DNA from 4 places in the Pseudomonas sp. Sample_16 genome. Region 2 is predicted to be linked to each of the others. Evidence: predicted binding sites of a transcription regulator. Region 2 holds the regulator's gene; each other region holds the start of a gene.
What was found. The regulator FliA, encoded in region 2, starts transcription of late flagellar genes. The targets are predictions, from matches to a motif close to CTAAAGTTTNNNNNNNNNNNGCCGNTAA.

Region 1 (5,016 bases), on a different contig from region 2:
CCAAGCAGACCGGCCTCCACGGAAAGGCCCATACCGGCCAGTATCACCAGTGGCAGCAGTAATAAACGCAACCCGGAGTTGGCGACCGGCGCCGGTACTCCCCCCACATCATCAACAGAAGCATGCATAGAAAACACCTGTGTAAAGGAATGATGGCGTGCATTATCGATTGGCATAGCTGTGCGATAAATGGGAGCATTCGGACAACACTTTTGCGCGTCTCGCACAGCAGGATCTACCATGCAAGGACTCAACGAATTGGGTTTCAAGGCGCTTCGGCTGTTTGTCGCGGTGCTCGACCACGGCAGTTTTTCCGAAGTCGCCCGCCGCGAAGGCGTGGCGCCGTCTTCGATTTCCCGCCAGATCCAATTGATCGAACAGGCCCTCGGCCAGCAATTGCTCTACCGCCACACCCGCGCCGTCATGCCTACCGAAGCTGGCCGAGTGCTGGGCGATCACGCGCGGCGGGTGCTGGTGCAATTGGAGGAAGCCGAACAGGCGTTGCAGGAACAACAAGCCGAACCGAGCGGACTGGTGCGCATCAATGCGCCGGTGGTCTTCGGTCAGCGGCACCTGTCACCCTGGCTGGGTCAACTGTGCGCGCGTTATCCGAAGCTGCAACTGGATATCCAGCAAACCGACAGCTATGTCGCACCGTTGCAGGAAGGCGCAGACCTGCTGTTTCGCATCGGTTCGCTGCACGACTCGAGCATGCAGGCGCGGGTGCTGGCGCCGCAGCGCTTTCAGGTCGCGGCGAGCCCGGCTTACCTGGAACGCCACGGCAGGCCCGAGCATCCCGACGAACTCGCCAACCACCAGTGCCTGGCCTACAAAGGCGTGGCTGGCCTGCAACGCTGGTTTTTCCGCAAGGGTACACAGCCGTGGGTACCGTATTCGGTGAAAGGGTCAATTACCGGCAACCACGCCGACACCCTGACGCAAGCCGCTGAACAGGGTTTGGGCCTGGTGATGTTTCCGTCATGGTTGATTGGCGAGGCGGTGCGCAGCGGCACGCTGGTGCCGGTGCTGGGCAACTATCAGGTATCCAACAGCCTGGAGCCGCAGCAGATCGCGATACTCTGGCCCGGCAGCCGACGCCTGTCGGTGAAGGTCAGGACGGTGATCGACTACTTCGTCCAATGCTTTGGCGAAGTGCCGTATTGGGACAGGTCATGACCCCTCAGACGGAAAAGTTGCGCTTCTGTGGCGAGGGAGCTTGCTCCCGCTTGGCTGCGTAGCAGCCTTAAAAAAAGCGGTGAACGCTGCGCACTCAAGCGCGAGCAAGCTCGCTCGCCACAAAAAGCATCGCTGATCAGATCCGGAACTGCCCGACCAGACCGCCCAACCGCTGTCCCAGGTCGGCCAAACTGCGCGAAGTCTGCGCGCCGAGTTGGGTTTCATCGGCAACGTTGTCCACCGCCACCGCGATCTGGTGCACGCTGCGGTTGATCTCTTCCGCCACGGCGGTCTGCTCCTCGGCGGCGCTGGCGATCTGTGCGTTCATCGAATTGATGGTGGCGATCAACTGCGCCATGGTATCGAGCGAAGCACCCGCCTCATTGGCCTGCGCGGACGTGCCGTCACCGGCTTCGCTGGAACGACGCATGGCTTCTACCGCCGATTGGGTGCCGGCCTGCAAGCGGTCGATCATGCCCTGGATTTCCTGGGTGCTGATCTGCGTACGACTGGCCAGCGCCCGTACCTCGTCGGCCACCACCGCAAAACCGCGCCCGGCCTCGCCGGCGCGGGCCGCTTCGATGGCGGCGTTGAGTGCCAGCAGGTTGGTCTGCTCGGCGATCGAACGAATCACCCCAAGCACGCTGACAATCGACGACACGTCTTTTTGCAGGCTGTCCAGGGACACGCCGCTGCTGCGAATGTCGTCCACCAACGCATGAATCTTGACGATGCTGCCGGCCACCACTCGCTTGGCAGCTTGTCCTTCTTCATCAGTCTGCTGGGCAGCAACCGCGGCGTTTTGCGCACTCTTGGCCACTTCCTGGGCAGCGGCGGACATTTCGTTGATCGCCGTGGCCACCTGGTCGGTCTCGTGACGCTGGCGCTCCATGGCCTGGTCGGAACGGTTGGCCTGTTCGGAAACCTGAGTCACCAGCCCGGTCAACTGTGAGGTCATCTCGGTGATCTGGCGCACCAGGCCATGGATCTTGTCGACGAAGCGGTTGAACGAACCCGCCAGTTGACCCAGCTCATCCTGGCTGGTGATGGTCAGGCGACGGGTCAGGTCCCCCTCACCCGCGGCGATGTCGTCGAGGTTGGCTTTCATCAGGTTCAATGGCCGCAGAATGGTGTTGGCCAGCAGCATGCCGGCTGCCGCGATCAGCAACAGCACCACCACGGCCACACCGACGATACTCAGCACCACGCCTTGCATACGCTCCTGAACCTTGGCCTCGACCACGGCGACTTGCGCCTCGATACCGTCGAGGTTGACCGACGTACCCACCGCCATGTCCCATTTCGGCAGGTATTCGGTGTAACCGAGCTTGGGCACCAGCACCTTATTGTTGCCCGGCAACGGCGAGCTGTATTGCAGATAGTGCGTCCCGTCCTGGGCGACTTTCACCAGATCACGATTGACGTAGACCCCGTTGGGGTCGCGGTTGTCCTTGAAGCTTTTGCCTACGCCTTCCGGATCTTTGGCCTTGAACAGGCGCACGGTGTTGGAGTCATAGCCGAAGAAGTAGCCGTCCTTGCCGTAGGTGATGTTCGACAGCAACTTGATCGCCTGCGCCCGCGCTGCGTCATCGCCTTGCGCGGCAGCGTCGTACAGCGGCTTGATCGTGGTCATTGCCACGGCAACGTAACTTTGCAGGGTGGCCTTGGCATCGCTGAGCAGGCGCTCGCGGGTGACCTCGACCTCTTGGCGGGCCTGGCCTTGCAGGATGAACAACGTGGTCAGGCTGATGACCAGCGCGAAGAGCAATACCGGGAGGACGGCGAGGGACAGGACTTTGGCCTTCAGGCTCATGCGCATGACGTTCACTCTTTTGATTTTGTTGGCGTGGTTAAAGGCTATAACGGCACGCCAAGGCAAAACTGTAGGAGCCGGGCTTGCCGGCGAAAGCAATGTCAAAGACGCCTTCGCCGGCAAACCTGGCTTCTACATGAGTGAAATCAGAGGACCATCGCGGCCACCCAGCCAAACGCCAGCAACGGCAGGTTGTAGTGCAGGAAGGTTGGGACCACGGTGTCCCAGATGTGATGGTGCTGGCCGTCGATGTTCAGGCCGGAAGTCGGGCCGAGGGTCGAGTCCGATGCGGGCGAACCGGCATCACCGAGGGCACCGGCCGTACCGACGATGCACACGATGGCGATCGGACTGAAGCCAAGTTGCACGCACAACGGCACGAAAATCACCGCCAGGATCGGCACGGTGGAAAACGACGAACCAATGCCCATGGTCACCAGCAATCCCACCAGCAGCATCAGCAAGGCGCCGATGGCTTTGCTGTGGCCGATCCACGCTGCCGACGTTTCGACGAGTGTCTGCACTTGCCCGGTGGCCTTGATCACTTCGCCAAACCCGGAAGCGGCGATCATGATGAAGCCGATCATCGCCATCATCTTCATGCCTTCGGTGAACAGGTCATCGGTGTCGCGCCATTTGACGATGCCCGATACCGAGAAAATCAGGAATCCGGCCAGCGCACCGATGATCATCGAGTCCAGCAACAGCTGAATAATGAAGGCCGCCGCAATCGCCGCACCCGCGACCATCAGGCTCAACGGGTTGTATTGCACCGCAACCTGTTCGACTTGCTCGATCTTTTGCAGATCGTAGACACGCTTCTTGCGGTAACTGACGAACGCAATCAGCAAGCCCACCAGCATGCCCAGCGCCGGAATCCCCATGGCGTGGGTGACGTTGATGCCGCTGATGTCCACGCCGCTGCGGGCGACGTTGGCCAGCAGGATCTCATTGAGGAAGATGTTGCCGAAGCCCACGGGCAGAAACATGTACGGGGTGATGAGGCCGAAGGTAATGACACAGGCGATCAACCGGCGATCGAGTTGCAACTTGGTCAGCACGTATAAAAGCGGCGGCACCAGCAAGGGAATGAAGGCGATATGTATCGGCAAGATGTTCTGCGAGGCAATGGCCACGACCCAGAGCAACCCGATCAACAACCACTTGACCTGGCCACCGCCCGAGGCGTGCTGGCGATCGACCATCGCCAAGGCCTTGTCGGCCAGGGCATGGGCCATGCCGGACTTGGCAATGGCCACCGCGAAAGCACCGAGCAAGGCGTAGGACAACGCCACGGTCGCCCCGCCGCCGAGGCCGCTGTTGAAGGCTTTGAGCGTCGCCTCGATCCCCAGGCCACCGGTCAAGCCACCCACCAGCGCACCTACGATCAGCGCGATCACCACATGCACGCGGGACAGGCTGAGTATCAGCATGACGCCGACCGCGGCAATTACTGCATTCATTGTCACTACTCCAGACAAGCGAAAAGAGTCCAGCCGGGCGCCTGCATGAGCCACCAGCGGGTTAAAGAATGGGTCTTATTAGAAGGGCGCGCACTTTGCCGCAGACACGGCCCGGTGTCAAAGCCGCGCTCGAGGTCATTTATTCACCGGGGCGAGATAAAGAAAGCCAAATCACAGCCGTTACAGTGCAAAGTCTCAGATATTTATCGAATAAGGACGTCTCCATGTCGCTCAGACAACTTTCCATTCAATGGAAAATCACCCTGCTGGCCGGGCTGTGCCTGGCGGGCATCGTGACCCTGCTGGTAGGTCTTTCGCTGTACCGCATGGAGCACAGCTCCGAGTTGGTGAAAGCCTCGAGCATGGAAATGCTGACTGAAGCGGCGCAGGCACGGATCGAGTCCCAGGGTGAAAACCAGGCACTGGTCATTCGCCAGCAGTTCATGGACGCCTATCAATACGGGCATGGATTTTCCCGTCAGGTGCTGTTTTTGCGAGACCAGGCCGAGAAGCGTTTCCTCGATGCCTTCGACCTACGCGAAGACCTGACACGACAGGTCAAAT
Region 2 (5,016 bases):
GAGCCTGCGGCGCGGCAGGGGCCGCCGGTGCCACCGCATCAACGGCGAACTGGCCTTTACCGTGCAACTGGTCGAGCAACGACTCGAACTCGGCGTCGGTGATTTCGTCGCTGGCCGCAGTATCGGCGGCGGGCGCTGGAGCAGCCGCCGGCGCCTCGGCCTGGGCCTTGACGGCGTTCAGCGAGTCCAGCAGTTGTTCGAATTCATTGTCGGTGATGTCGCCTGACTCGCTTTGAGCGGCAGGTTCTTCAACCACTTCGGCGACGGGTGCTGGCGCTGCCTCGTCAGCCGATTGCGGCTCGGCCAGACGGGCCAGTGCCGCGAGTAATTCTGGCGTGGCAGCCGTGATCGGGCCACGCTCGCGGACTTCGCTGAACATGCTGTTCACCGCGTCCAGTGCTTCGAGAACCACGTCCATCAATTCCGAGTCAACGCGACGTTCGCCCTTGCGCAGGATGTCGAACACGTTCTCGGCGATGTGGCAGCACTCCACCAGCTCGTTGAGCTGGAGGAAGCCGGCGCCCCCTTTTACAGTGTGAAAACCGCGAAAAATTGCATTGAGCAGATCCGCATCATCCGGTCGGCTTTCCAGCTCGACCAGCTGTTCGGACAGTTGCTCTAGAATCTCGCCGGCCTCAACCAGGAAATCCTGAAGGATCTCTTCATCGGCGCCGAAGCTCATTAATGGTGTGCTCCTACAGGTCTAAAAACCCAAAAAACCTGAAATTCCTGAAACTCTAGAATCCAAGGCTGGATAACAAATCGTCCACATCGTCCTGACCGGACACAACGTCTTCTCTTTTATCGGCATGAATCTGCGGACCTTCACCCTGAGAGAGATGTTTTTGTGGATCTTTTTCTGCAAGCATTGCTTCACGGTCATGCTCGATGCCCGCAAAACGGTCAACCTGACTGGCCATGAGCACGAGCTTGAGCAGGTTGCTCTCGACTTCGGTGACGAGTTGGGTCACACGCTTGATGACTTGACCTGTGAGGTCCTGATAATCCTGGGCCAGCAGAATATCGTTGAGGTTTCCCGACACGGCACGGTTGTCTGTGCTGCTGCGCGTCAGGAACCCGTCGACTCGCCGGGCCAGTTCGCGGAACTCTTCAGCCCCGACTTCGCGACGCATGAACCGCCCCCAATCCGTGCTCAAGGCCTGGGCTTCGTCAGCCAGGCTGTTGACCAGCGGCGTGGCGTTTTCCACCAGGTCCATGGTGCGGTTGGCTGCGGCCTCGGTCAGCTTGACCACATAACCCAGACGCTCGGTGGCGTCGGTGATCTGTGACACCTCTTCGGCTTGCGGCATGTGCGGGTCAATCTGAAAATTGACGATCGCGCTATGCAGCTCGCGCGTGAGCTTGCCCACTTCCTGATACAGGCCGCGGTCACGGGTCTGGTTGAGCTCATGGATCAATTGCACAGCATCGCCAAACCTGCCCTTTTCAAGGCTCGCGACCAGTTCGACGGCGTGTTTTTTCAGGGTCGATTCAAAATCGCCCTGCGAAGATTCGTTATGCCCCATAGCTCCCCCGTGGCGCAGTTCAACCGATGCGTTCGAAAATCTTCTCGATTTTTTCTTTCAACGCCTGGGCCGTGAAGGGTTTGACCACATAGCCGTTTACACCGGCCTGGGCCGCTTCGATGATCTGCTCGCGCTTGGCTTCAGCGGTCACCATCAACACCGGCAGGTGCTTGAGCTTTTCATCGGCACGCACGTGACGCAGCAGATCGATACCGGTCATGCCAGGCATGTTCCAGTCGGTCACCAGAAAGTCGATGCTCCCGCTGTTGAGGACCGGAATGGCGGTAGTGCCATCGTCGGCCTCGACCGTGTTGGTGAACCCAAGGTCACGCAACAGGTTTTTTATGATCCGCCGCATCGTTGAGAAGTCATCAACGATGAGGATTTTCATGTTCTTGTCCAATTCGACCTCCAAGCAGACTAAAACGCGCCCAGCACCTGGACGCGCCATTTCAATCAATCTGGCAAAGCACTCGATGACTGTCTGGAGTACAACGAAGCGAGACCGGCGCGGTTCATCACCCCACCAGCCACGTCGCAGTGCCCCCACACTGCCTTCAGCGCGCTCGCCACTCTCCCAAACGCCCCCTTAAACGGGCCGCGCACTGGCTATGTAACTGGCTGACCCGAGATTCGCTGACCCCCAGGACCTCACCGATTTCCTTGAGATTCAACTCTTCGTCGTAGTACAGCGCCAACACCAGTCGCTCGCGCTCCGGCAAATTGGCAATCGCGTCCGCCAGCGCTGCCTGGAAGCGTTCATCCTCCAGATCGCGTGACGGCTCGAGATGAGCACTCGCGCCATCCTCGTGCAGCCCTTCGTGTTCGCCGTCCTGCAACAGATCGTCGAAACTGAATAACCGGCTGCCCAGGGTGTCGTTCAAAATCCCGTAATAATCGTCGAGACTCAATTGGAGTTCGGCCGCAACTTCGTGATCTTTAGCGTCACGGCCGGTTTTCGCTTCAATCGAGCGGATGGCGTCGCTGACCATGCGGGTATTGCGGTGGACCGAGCGTGGCGCCCAGTCACCCTTGCGCACTTCATCGAGCATGGCGCCGCGGATGCGGATGCCCGCGTACGTCTCGAAACTCGCGCCTTTGCTGGCGTCGTATTTGGTCGAGACTTCCAGCAGGCCGATCATCCCGGCCTGGATCAAGTCTTCGACCTGGACACTGGCCGGCAGACGCGCCAGCAAGTGATAGGCAATGCGTTTGACCAGCGGCGCGTAACGCTCGATCAGCTCGTACTGCGCATCGCGTGCCGATTTCTTGTAGAGGTTGTAGCCGCTGGCTGTCATAGCACGGGTCCTGCCGTTTGTTGCACGAGGCGTTCGACGAAGAACTCCAGATGCCCACGCGGGTTGGCGGGCAACGGCCAGGTGTCGACCTTCTGCGCGATTGCCTTGAACGCCAGCGAGCACTTGGAGCGCGGGAATGCTTCGTAGACGGCACGCTGTTTTTGCACGGCCTTGCGCACGCTTTCGTCATAAGGCACGGCGCCGACGTATTGCAGGGCGACGTCGAGGAAACGATCCGTGACCTTGGTCAACTTGGCGAACAGATTGCGCCCTTCCTGCGGGCTCTGGGCCATGTTGGCCAGCACGCGGAAACGGTTCATGCCGTAGTCACGGTTGAGCAGTTTGATCAGGGCGTAGGCGTCGGTAATGGAGGTCGGCTCGTCGCAGACCACCAGCAACACTTCCTGGGCGGCACGGACAAAACTGACTACCGAGTCACCAATCCCCGCAGCGGTGTCGATCACCAGTACGTCGAGGTTGTCGCCGATATCGCTGAAGGCCTGGATCAGGCCGGCGTGCTGCGCCGGGCTCAAGTGAACCATGCTCTGGGTGCCGGACGCGGCGGGAACGATGCGGATGCCGCCGGGGCCCTGCAACAGGACGTCGCGCAGCTCGCAGCGACCTTCGATCACGTCGGCCAGGGTCCGTTTGGGTGTCAGCCCCAGCAGAACGTCGACGTTCGCCAGCCCCAGATCGGCGTCCAGCAGCATGACGCGCCGGCCGAGCTCAGCTAGAGCCAGGGACAAGTTCACTGACACGTTAGTCTTCCCGACGCCACCTTTGCCGCCGGTCACCGCGATCACCTGTACGGGATGCATGCTGCCCATGTTATTTCTTTACCTTGTCTTGCATAGACGGAGGCCACATTACTGGCTGCGCGTTCACAATCGGAACAATGCATGGCAGACCATCGATGTAGGTACAAAAACTATTCATTGTTACCTCAGCCTACCTGCTTGGTGGGGCTGTGGTAGATATCAGCGAACATGTCAGCCATGGCTTCTTCGCTGGGTTCTTCCTGCATTTGCACGCTCACGGCACGGCTGACCAGTTGATGACGGCGCGGCAGATGCAAATCATCCGGAATCCGCGGGCCATCAGTCAGGTAGGCTACCGGCAACTCATGGCTGATGGCCAGGCTCAACACCTCGCCCAGACTGGCCGTTTCATCCAGTTTAGTCAGGATGCAGCCAGCGAGCCCGCAACGCTTGTAACTGTGATAAGCGGCGGTTAGAACCTGTTTCTGGCTGGTGGTTGCCAGAACCAGATAATTTTTCGATTTGATGCCACGACCGGCCAGGCTTTCGAGCTGCATGCGCAATGCCGGATCGCTGGCTTGAAGGCCGGCGGTATCGATCAGCACCACACGCTTGCGCAGCAAAGGTTCCAGCGCCTGCGCCAGCGATTGCCCCGGATCGACGTGGGTCACCGACACATTGAGAATCCGGCCGAGGGTCTTGAGCTGTTCCTGGGCACCGATACGGTAGCTGTCCATGCTCACCAGCGCGATGTTCTGCGCGCCGTACTTGAGCACATAACGGGCAGCCAGCTTGGCCAGGGTGGTGGTCTTGCCCATGCCGGCAGGGCCGACCATGGCAATCACACCGCCCTCTTCCAGCGGCTCGATTTCCGGCGTGGCAATCATCCGCGCCAGATGCGCCAGCAACATGCGCCAGGCTTGGCGGGGTTCTTGAATATCGGTGATCAGTGCCAGCAAGTCGCGGGACAACGGCCCGGACAAACCGATACGTTGCAGACGGCGCCAGAGGTTGGCCTGGCCCGGGCTGCTGCCTTGCAGCTGATTCCATGCCAGGGAGCCCAGCTGTACTTCCATCAGTTCGCGCAGGCTGTTGAGCTCAAAACGCATCGAGTCAAATACCCGGGAGTCCACCGCGGGCGCCGCAGCAGGCGCTGGCGCAGGACGCCGAGGCTCGGCGTAGGTCGGCTCGATCAGTGGCTCGGCGGCGGTGAGGGGCAACCCGGCGAACAACTGGCGATTGGTGGCATTGTCGCTTTCGCCGTCGCTGCGCAGGCTCAGCTCGGCCTGGGCGGTGACGATGCGCGACTGCGTCTTGCGCAGCTCGTCTTCGAGTTCCATGTTCGGCACGCGTGGCGCCAGCGCCGACAGCTTGTAATCCAGGGCAGCCGTGAGCTCGACACCACCGGCGATGCGACGGTTGCCGATGATGGCC
Region 3 (5,016 bases), on a different contig from region 2:
TGGCGATTTCGCCGCGCATTTGCGTGATGGTGTGAATGGTGCCCTGCATGACTTTTTCACCCTGCTGCGCCGACTGGTCGGCATCATCAGCCGCGCGTGCTGCATCGGCGGCATGGCGGGCGACTTCCTGGGCGGTGGCGGACATTTCGTTCATCGCCGTGGCCACTTGATCGGTGCGGTTGAATTGCTCGTTGGTGCCGCCAGCCATCAAAGTGGCAATCGAATTCAGTTCGCCGCTGGCACTGTCCAGGTCCGAGGCACTGCGCTGCAAACGGCTGAAGGTTTCGGCGAGGAAATCACGCAGGGTGTTGGCGGCCATCGCCAGTTTGCCCAGTTCATCCTGACGGGTGCTGGCCACTCGCTGGGCGAAACGCCCCTGGCTGAGTTGTGCCACATACTCGATCAACTGGCGAATCGGCTCGACCAGTTTACGGTTCACCAGCCACAGACTCAGCAAACCGATCATCAGCCCCGAGGCGAGCATGATGATCAGCCCCAGCCACACGGTGCGATCTGCTGCGGCGCTGATCAACTTCGATTGCTCGTTACCCTGCTTGCGCAGTTCGCTGACCAGTTCGCTCATCTGCTCGCTGGTTGCTCGGTCGACGCCTTTGACCGCGGCGTCGCCCGCCGCCGGGTCGGCACCGGCCGCGATGTAGGCATCACGGCCCTTCTGGTAAGCGGCGCCCAACTGACGGTGCTCGTCGCGCAAGCGTTCGATGCGGGTTTTGAGCGACGTCTCGATGCCCTTCTGTCCTGCCAGTTCGCCGAGGATATTTTGCACATCACGCTGACGGTCTTCGAATTGCGACCAGTACTTGTTCAGGTCTGCCGGTTGCTTGCCACGCAGCAGGACGTTTTTCCACTCCTGCACCTGCACCTTGAATTGTAAATTGGCCTCATCGATTAACTGTGAAGTGTGCAGCGGCCCTTCGATCAGGTTGGTGTAACTCTGCACGCCGCTGGAGAGAAAGTGAAAACAGGCCAGGGCGATCAGCAACATCGCGCAAAGACTGCCGCTCAACAGGGCGAGAATTTGCGCTCTCAGGGACTTTTGCAAAAACAACATCGGAAAGTACTCATGGCAGGAATGAGACACGCCCCGGTAGGCGTGAAAGGTGTCCGGACATCCCTGTCTGCGACCTTGGCGAATGGTCAAGGGCGCGCAACTTAACTCAAGCGTGATCGGCGTGCCAGAGCGGTTCTTGAGTAAAATCCGACCGCCGGCACGGCAATCGTTTGCGCTGTATGACTGTCACAAAAACGTCATCCAGCCTTGCGATGATGCGGCTCACGTGAACCTGTAAAACCCGCGACGGGCGCCTCTCTTTGCGAGCTCTCATGAACCACAGCATCGATCAAAGCCATCGCGATCCGGATCTGTTCGGCCTGCTTTACGGTTTCAGTTTTCGCCCTGGCGAGCGCGGTCAGGAAATCGACTCCGCCAACCCCTTGCGCTGCCTGCAACAACCGGAGGACGACGAGCAGTTCCTCTGGCTGCACCTGAACCTCGCCCATGCTGCGTGTGAGCGCTGGATGAAAAGCCATCTGGAATTGCCCGGTGAGTTTTTCGAAGCCTTGCATGAAGGCTCACGGTCGACGCGCATTGAGCATGTCGACTCGGCGTTGCTGGCGGTAGTCAACGATGTGGTGTTCAACCTCAGCAGCATGGTCTCCTCGGACGTCTCGACGCTGTGGGTCTGCGCGCGCAGTCGGTTGATCATCAGCGCGCGCCTGCAACCACTGCACTCGGTGGACAAGTTGCGTTCCTCGGTGAAGGCCGGCGAACGCTTTCGCTCGCCCCTTGAATTGCTGGTGCACCTGTTGCGCGATCAGGGCGAAGTGCTGACACAGATCGTGCGCAAGACCAGCCAGAGTGTGGATCAGATCGAAGACGAATTACTGTCGTCACGCCTGTCGACCAACCGCGCCGAACTGGGCGCCAACCGTCGCGTGCTGGTACGTCTGCAACGCTTGCTGGCGCTGGAACCGGGATCGTTGTTGCGCCTGCTCAATCGCCCGCCACCATGGTTGCAAAAGGAGGACGTCAAAGAGCTGCGCAAATCCACCGAGGAATTCGCACTGATCATCAACGACCTGACGGCGTTGGGTGAGCGAATCAAGCTGTTGCAGGAAGAAATCGCCGCCAACCTCAACGAACAGAGCAACCGCACGCTGTTCACCCTGACGGTGGTAACGGTACTGGCGTTGCCGATCAACATCATTGCCGGTTTTTTCGGCATGAACGTCGGCGGAGTGCCGCTTTCCCAGGACCCGGAAAGGTTCTGGATTCTGGTGGCGCTGGTGGCGACGTTTACCGTGATCGCGGGGCGCTGGGCGTTCCGCAAACGGCGGGATTACTAAGCGCCACTTCTGTAGAGGGGCGTCGCGCTGGTGATCGCCCCTCTACAGGTTACGCGTTACACGTAGAGCGGATAACCAACCGCTCGCGGACCACGTCGTACACCCAGTGATAAAGGTAGGTGTACGGCAGGAAAAACAGCAGTACGCCGATATCCAGCAGGAACGCCTGCCACAGACTGACGTTCAACCACCACGCGATCAAGGGCACGCCAAGGGCAACCAGTCCGCCTTCGAACAGCAGCGCGTGCACCACACGGACCCAGGCGTTGTGGGCAATGGCAAAACGCTTGAGCAACCGGTCGAACAGGCCGTTGAAGATCACGTTCCAGGCCAGCGCCAGTGCCGCGATCAGCAAGGTGACCGCCCCCATTTCCAGCATCGGCTTTTCCATGATCCAGGCCAGCAAGGGCGTACAGATCAGAATGGCCAGCAGTTCGAAACCGATCGCCTGGAAGATACGTTCAGTGATGGATTTGTTGGCGCTCATGGCCAGGACTCCTTGGGTAACGATGGTTGCCATGATCTGCCAACAAACCGATACTTCATAATCAATAACCATCGATCAAGGCGATAGTTCATGGCCTCTCATGAAGTGCTGCTGGCGTTTGTCGAAGCCGCCACCCAAGGTTCGTTTTCCGCTGCCGCGCGAAAGCTGGGCCGGAGTCAGTCGACCATTAGCGCAGCTGTCGCCAGCCTCGAAATCGACCTGAACCTGACGTTGTTCGACCGCAGCAGCCGCAAACCCGGCCTGACGCCCGCCGGACGAGTAGTACTGCAACGGGCGGAAGACATACTGGCCGCCACCAGTCGCCTGGAAATGACTGCCAGCCAGCTCTCGCAAGGGGTTGAGGCGAAACTGACGGTCGCCCTTTCCGACACGTACCAGTCCGACCGCTTCGAAGCTTCGCTCAGCGCCTTCGAACAGCGTTACCCGGACCTGGAACTCGAATGCCTGATCGCCGAATGCGATGACTTGGTGGCGTTGGTGCAAAGCGGTCGGGCGCAGCTCGCCTTTGCTGAAATGCAGGACAGCTATCCGCCGGACCTGGTCAGTTCGACAGTGGACGAACGCACGGAGATTGCGCTGTTCGTGTCGCCGATGCATCCGTTGGCCGCGCTGGATCACATTGACCAGGACGTGTTGCAGCAACACCGCGAGTTGCGCCTGGCGACCATCGTCAATCCTTATGAAAGCCGGGCGAAGGGCCGCATGTGGTCAGCGCCGAGTTATTTGATGCTGTTGGAAATGGCTCAGGGTGGATTTGGCTGGGCGCCGTTGCCGCGTTGGCTGGTGGCGCGCTTCGGCCCGGGCACCTTGCAGGAACTGCACGTGCGCGGCTGGCCGAAAACGGTGTCGGTGGATGCACTGTGGTCGCGATTGCATCCACCGGGGCCGGCGGGGAGTTGGTTGTTGGGGAAGATGTTGGAGTGAAGGTCCTTCGGCCCTATCGCGGGCAAGCCCGCTCCCACAGGGATTTGTGTCGATACCAAAAGTTGTGTGCACCTCAAACCACTGTGGGAGTGGGCTTGCCCGCGATGAGGCCGGCGAAGTCACATCACTCCAACGCCTTGAGCCGCCCCTCGATAAACCGCCGCTCCGGCGCCTGCTGCGTCAACTCAAGTGCCCGCTCATAGGCGGCCCGCGCCTGCTCCACCCGCCCCAGCTGCCGGCAAAACTCCGCCTGCGCCGAATGTGCCAAGTGGTAATCGAGCAAATCACCGCGCGCCAGAATCGCCTCGACCAGGATCAAACCCGCCAACGGTCCATCGCGTTTGGAAATCGCCGCCGCCCGATTCAACTCGATCACCGGCGAAGGCACTGCCCGTAGCAACACGTCATAGAGGCCGACGATCTGCTCCCAATCGGTTTCATCCACCGAGGGGGCCTCGGCATGAACTGCGGCAATCGCCGCTTGCAGGCAGTAGGGGCCGAATCGGCGACTGCTCAACGCCCGCTCCACCAGCGCGCAACCTTCGGCAATCATTGCGCCGTTCCACAACGTTCGGTCCTGCTCATCCAGCAAAATCAGTTCGCCGCTCGCAGACGTTCTGGCCACCCGCCGCGACTCGTGCAACAGCATCATTGCCAGCAAGCCCATGACTTCCGGTTCGGGCAGCAATTCCATCAGCAACCGGCCGAGGCGAATCGCCTCGCGGGTAAGGTCTTCGCGGGTCACCTGTGCGCCGATAGACACCGAATAACCCTCGTTGAACACCAGATAAATCACCCGCAGCACGCTGTCGAGGCGTTCGGGTAATTCCGCCAGAGAGGGCACCTGATAGGGAATTTTTGCGTCACGGATCTTTGCCTTGGCGCGCACGATGCGTTGGGCGATGGTGGCCGGCGCCGAGAGAAAGGCTCGGGCAATTTCTTCGGTGGTCAGGTCGCAGACTTCCCGCAGGGTCAACGGCACCTGGGCATCCGCCGCCAATGCCGGGTGACAACAGGTGAAGATCAGGCGCAAGCGATCATCTTCCACGTCTTCGTCACTCCAGTCCGCCTGCTCCAGCGCCTCCAGTTGCGCTAGCAACAATGGCCGCGAAGCATTGAACCGGGCACGCCGACGCAACACGTCGATGGCCTTGAAGCGCCCGGTAGACACCAGCCACGTACGTGGGTTGTCCGGCACGCCGTCCTGTTGCCAGCGTTCG
Region 4 (5,016 bases), on a different contig from region 2:
CTGAGGACTCCCGTTTTTAAGTCTGCTGCTTCGCATCATTTCGCCTGGTAAATGATCCCCGGGCTGCACTGGACCATCTGGTAATGATCCGGCAATCCGTTCAGCGCCTCGGAAGCGCCGAGGAACAGATAGCCGCCCGGCTTCAACGTACTGTGAATGCGCAACAGGATGTCCTTCTTCACTTCAGCAGAGAAGTAGATCAACACGTTGCGGCAAAACACGATGTCGAACTTGCCCAGGCTTGCGTAGCTGTCCAGCAGGTTGAACGAGCGAAATTCAACCCGGCTCTTGATCGGCGCCTTGATCACCCAGCGTCCCGGCCCTTTCGGGTCGAAGTATCGCTGCAGCCGCTCAGGTGAGAGACCGCGACCAATGGCCAGGCTGTCGTACTCGCCGGTCTTGCAGTTGTTGAGCATGGTGCCGGACAGATCGGTAGCAACAATCTGCACGCCCATCCTCAATTGGCCCATATTGACCCGCTCGAACTCGTCGATGGACATCGACAGCGAATACGGTTCCTGCCCCGACGAACAGGCTGCCGACCAGATCCGCAGACGCTGGCCCGGACTGGCCTTGATCGCCTCGGGCAGCACCTTGTTCTTCAACACCTCAAACGGATAGGTGTCACGAAACCACAGGGTTTCGTTGGTGGTCATGGCGTCCACAACCTGTTCGCGCAAACCGCTGCGCGGCTGGGTCTGCATGCGCTGAACAAGCTCACCCAACGACTTGATGCCCTGCTGCTCCATCAGTTTGTTGAGACGGCTCGAGACCAGGTACTGCTTGTTTTCACCGAGCAAAATGCCACAGGCTTTTTCCAGGAATACCCGGAACTGTTCGAAATCCAAATTACCCGTAGACAATGCTGCCGCCTCTTAAATCGTGTTGACTGCCGGGGGCCGAACGCCCCTAGCTAATGTCTGCTGCTTTGATCCGGTCAACTACCCGGGATGCCAGGTCATCAGGACGGAACTTGGCCAGAAAGTCATCGGCACCGACTTTCTTGACCATCGCCTGATTGAACACACCCGACAACGAAGTATGCAGGATGATATGAAGCTTTTGCATGCGAGGGTCGTTGCGTATCTCGGCCGTCAGCGTGTACCCGTCCATCTCCGGCATCTCGATGTCGGAAATCATCATCAGGAACTCTTCTTCCGGCTTCTTCCCCTCGTCGGCCAGCTTGCGCAGGTAATCAAGCGCTTGCCGACCGTCGTTCAACGCCACCACTTCCACGCCCACCGTCTGCAGGCAACGCGTCACCTGCTTGCGTGCCACCGACGAGTCATCGACCGTCAGCACGCGCAATGAAAGCGCCTTGTGCTGGGTCTCCACATCCACCACGCCGACCGAAATCGCTTCCGGTGTCGGTGCCACTTCCGCCAGCACTTTTTCGACGTCGATGATTTCCACCAACTGATTGTCGACCCGCGTCACGGCTGTCAGGTAGTGATCGCGCCCCGTTCCCTTGGGTGGCGGATGAATCTCCTCCCAGTTCATGTTGACGATGCGTTCCACCGATCGCACCAGGAAGCCCTGGGTCTTGGTGTTGTACTCCGTGATGATCACGAAGGGATTGTTCTTGTCCTTCAAAGCACCGGAGCCGGTCGCCATTGCCAGATCGAGGATCGGAATGGTCGCCCCCCGAATATTTGCCACACCGCACACGACAGGACTGGATTTAGGCATCAGCGTCAGTTGGGGGCATTGCAGCACCTCCCGAACCTTGAACACGTTGATCCCGTAAAGCTGCTGGCCGTCGAGACGGAACAACAACAGCTCAAGGCGATTCTGCCCCACCAGTTGCGTGCGCTGGTTCACCGAATCCATTACACCAGCCATGCCCAGACTCCTACACCAACGCTAAGTGTTGTTGCGACGCACATTCATCTCTAAACGGCACGGCGCTTGCTTTTTATCTTTCCATGAACACAGAACCGACATTTTTCCGACGCCTGACCACACCGCTCCGCCAATGGCTCGGTGTGTTGGCGGCTGCTTGCCTGTGCCACGCTGGCAGCCCTGCCCTTGCTGACGCAGTTACCTTGCCTGACATGCTTATCGGCGTCACTCAGGGCTTTCTTGAGTTCACCGTAGAGGACTATCTGGCAACCAGTCAAACCGAAGGTCGCTACGAGATCCAGGTCAACCAACTCGACCCACGCCTGCGCATGCCGATGTGTGACAAGGAATTGACAGCCACGCTGGAGAGTCCGGCCAAGCCGTTGGGTCGGGTAACGGTAAAGGTTCGCTGCGAGGGTTCATCCCCGTGGACAGTGTTCGTACCCGCTCAAGTCCGCCTGTTTCGCGACGTTGTGACAACCACTCGGCCCCTGCGCCGCGCCGGTATTGTCGAACCCGCTGACATCACGCTGCGAGAGCGCGATGTCAGCCTGCTCACCCAGGGCTATTTGACCTCCGTGGATCAGGCCATCGGGCAGAGACTGACCCGACCAATGGTCAATGACCAGGTCATCAGCCTCGTGCACATCGAACAGGCAGAAGTCATTCGCAAAGGCGATCAGGTGGTGATTACCGCCCGCAGTGGTACGCTCAGCGTGCGCATGCCCGGTGAAGCACTGGCCAACGGTGGCTTGAGCGAACAAATCAGGGTGAAGAACCTCAATTCCAATCGAGTGATCAAGGCGCAAGTCATCGCGCCGGGGCAGGTCGAGGTGTCCATGTAGGCGGTCTGCCTGTGGCGCTAAGCGGGGCCGTTCCCTAAACTGTGTCCTGTGCGGGGCAAGCGCTGGCGCGCGCAAGCTCATTTTTCAAATGAGCCTAAAGTTTTTCGGGGTATGGCCGAAAACATGGCAAGCGTCCAAATTCCCAGAGGTTTTTTATCATGGTCATCGATTTCAGCCGTTTGAACAGCTCCTCGTCACTCACGGGCAGTACACGTACCAGCGTTGCCAAGGAAACCGCCGATGCCGGCAAATCCGCGCCGCTGAATACCCCGGCCGAACAGGCCAGCACCGTCACGAGCGGGGAATCGGTACATCTCAGCAATGAGGCTCAACAGTTGCAAAAGGTCACTGATACGCTGCGCGATCAGCCCGCTGTCGACAAAGCCCGGGTGGCCGAGTTGAAAGCAGCGATTGCCGATGGCAGCTACAAAGTCGACAGCAACCGTGTAGCCAGCAAACTGCTCAACTTCGAAGCCCAGCGCTAGGCCACGGGCCGGCGCGAGGCTTTTGGACGCTTAAAACCCAAGGCCAGCCATGCACGACACTAATTTACTGCAACTGATCACCGACGATTTTGCTCCAGCGCAACAATTGCTGGAGTTACTGCGCACTGAATCCCTTGCCTTGCATGGTCGCGACATGGTCCTGCTTGAAGGCATCCTGGCGCAGAAGCAGGCATTGATCATTCTGCTGGAACAGCATGGCCGCAAGCGCAGCGAAATTCTCGCCAGTCTCAATTTGCCAACCAACCGTAGCGGCCTTGAGCAATTGGCCAGCCAGTCCAGCGTTGGCGAAGCATTGCTTTCTCAAAGCGATGTCCTCACCGATCTTCTATCCCAATGCCAGGCCGCCAATGCCAACAACGGTCAGTCGATCGTCGTCCAGCAGGTTGCCACGGCCACCCAGCTGAAAATCCTTACCGGCGGCGAACCTCCAGCGCTCTACGATGCCAGCGGAACATTTTCCAAGCTTGTGAAACCGCGTCCGCTCAGTCAGGCTTGACCTGTCGATGAGCGCGCTCTATCAAGACGCGAAACATGCTGGCAAAATGCTGGCTAGCCGTAGTCAAAATTTGTCTGGAGATTGATTAACCGTGTCCAATGCCTTAAATGCGGAAGATGCTCCGCAGCCACCCAAGGTGCTCAGCACGCCCCTGGAAATCTCCGGCAACCTGCGCCAACTGCAAGAAAGTCATGACCCGCTGATCATCACGTTCCATGAGCGCAGCCAGCGCTTCCAGAGCTATCTGGTGGACATCGACCGTGAAAGCAACATGATTGCCCTGGACGAAATGATTCCCCGTGACGGCGAACGCTTTCTGCTGGCTGGCGAACCCTTCAAGGTTGAAGGCTTTCACGACGGCGTGCGCATCGCCTGGGAAAGCAATGGCCCGCTGACCATCGACGAATCCGGTGGCGGTCGTTGCTACCGCGGCACTCTGCCTGATGAAGTGGTCTACCACCAGCGTCGCAATGCCTTTCGCGCGGCATTGAAGCTGGCACAACTGGTCAACGTCGACCTGGACGGTGAAAAACTCAAGGCGGCCATCAACGGCAAGCTGCTGGACATTTCCGCCACCGGCTGCAAGCTGCGCTTTGACGGAGACATCACAGAGAGCCTGCAACTGGGCCAGGTCTATGACCGCTTCTCGGCTGCCCTGCCCTTCGGCAAGATGACTGCGCCGGTCGAACTGCGCTACCTGCACTTCGAAGAAAGAATCTCCACGACCTTCGCCGGCGTACGCTTCCATAACATGAGCGGGCTGGTGCAACGGCAAGTCGAGCGCTTTGTCTATCAGCTGCAACGCGAAGCACGGCGCTTCGACAAAGACGATTTCTGACAGGACACACCCATAAAAAAACGGGCAGCCCCTTGCGGTGACTGCCCGTTTTTTTTGGCTGAATGTTAAGGCCTGGCTTCAGTGAAACTCTGTTCCCTGCCCTCATCCGGATCTTCTGGCGGGGCATCGGCCGGTGTCACCGATTCGGTCGTCGGCTCGGACGGAATCGGATTCTGCATTTGATCCTGCACGACTTGCTCATCAACACGCGGATCGAGGCAGGCCACCAGCGGTGAACTTGTCATGTTGTCCGGCATTGCCACGTGATGCAGCGGCGCATCTTCCACTTGATGCAAATTGGTGACCGCTTTCGGACGAATACGCCACACCAGCACCAGCGCAAAGAAACTGAAAAATGCATAAAGCATTTGGCTGCCGAACAGCTTCATCAGCACGCCTGCAACCAGGGGTCCGATACTCGCGCCAACACCGTAGGTCACGAGCAACATCGCCGTCAGGGACACCCGGCGATCACCTTCGACGTGGTCA

Region 1: a site for FliA is predicted at 3,036-3,063, ahead of D8U69_RS24900 (methyl-accepting chemotaxis protein). Genes of this name have one in related genera too.
Region 3: a site for FliA is predicted at 1,183-1,210, ahead of D8U69_RS15050 (methyl-accepting chemotaxis protein). Genes of this name have one in related genera too.
Region 4: a site for FliA is predicted at 2,782-2,809, ahead of flgM (flagellar biosynthesis anti-sigma factor FlgM). Genes of this name have one in related genera too.

What each region holds. Positions count from the first base shown of each region.
Region 1 is NZ_RCOB01000189.1:916-5,931, forward strand. Features, by position in the region: gene D8U69_RS24890 (DMT family transporter) at 1-128, opposite strand, end outside; gene D8U69_RS24895 (LysR family transcriptional regulator) at 241-1,176, shown strand; gene D8U69_RS24900 (methyl-accepting chemotaxis protein) at 1,313-2,995, opposite strand; gene D8U69_RS24905 (Na+/H+ antiporter NhaC family protein) at 3,136-4,452, opposite strand; gene D8U69_RS24910 (methyl-accepting chemotaxis protein) at 4,677-5,016, shown strand, end outside.
Region 2 is NZ_RCOB01000197.1:110,331-115,346, forward strand. Features, by position in the region: gene D8U69_RS26355 (chemotaxis protein CheA) at 1-682, opposite strand, end outside; gene D8U69_RS26360 (protein phosphatase CheZ) at 738-1,526, opposite strand; gene D8U69_RS26365 (chemotaxis response regulator CheY) at 1,546-1,917, opposite strand; gene fliA (RNA polymerase sigma factor FliA) at 2,084-2,824, opposite strand; gene fleN (flagellar synthesis regulator FleN) at 2,821-3,651, opposite strand; gene flhF (flagellar biosynthesis protein FlhF) at 3,768-5,016, opposite strand, start outside.
Region 3 is NZ_RCOB01000105.1:5,236-10,251, reverse strand. Features, by position in the region: gene D8U69_RS15050 (methyl-accepting chemotaxis protein) at 1-1,066, opposite strand, end outside; gene D8U69_RS15045 (transporter) at 1,342-2,364, shown strand; gene D8U69_RS15040 (multidrug/biocide efflux PACE transporter) at 2,414-2,851, opposite strand; gene D8U69_RS15035 (LysR family transcriptional regulator) at 2,942-3,796, shown strand; gene D8U69_RS15030 (RNA polymerase sigma factor) at 3,921-5,016, opposite strand, start outside.
Region 4 is NZ_RCOB01000023.1:3,284-8,299, forward strand. Features, by position in the region: gene cheR (protein-glutamate O-methyltransferase CheR) at 36-863, opposite strand; gene D8U69_RS02970 (chemotaxis protein CheV) at 910-1,842, opposite strand; gene flgA (flagellar basal body P-ring formation chaperone FlgA) at 1,926-2,687, shown strand; gene flgM (flagellar biosynthesis anti-sigma factor FlgM) at 2,846-3,172, shown strand; gene D8U69_RS02985 (flagellar protein FlgN) at 3,222-3,689, shown strand; gene D8U69_RS02990 (flagellar brake protein) at 3,781-4,527, shown strand; gene D8U69_RS02995 (MFS transporter) at 4,593-5,016, opposite strand, start outside.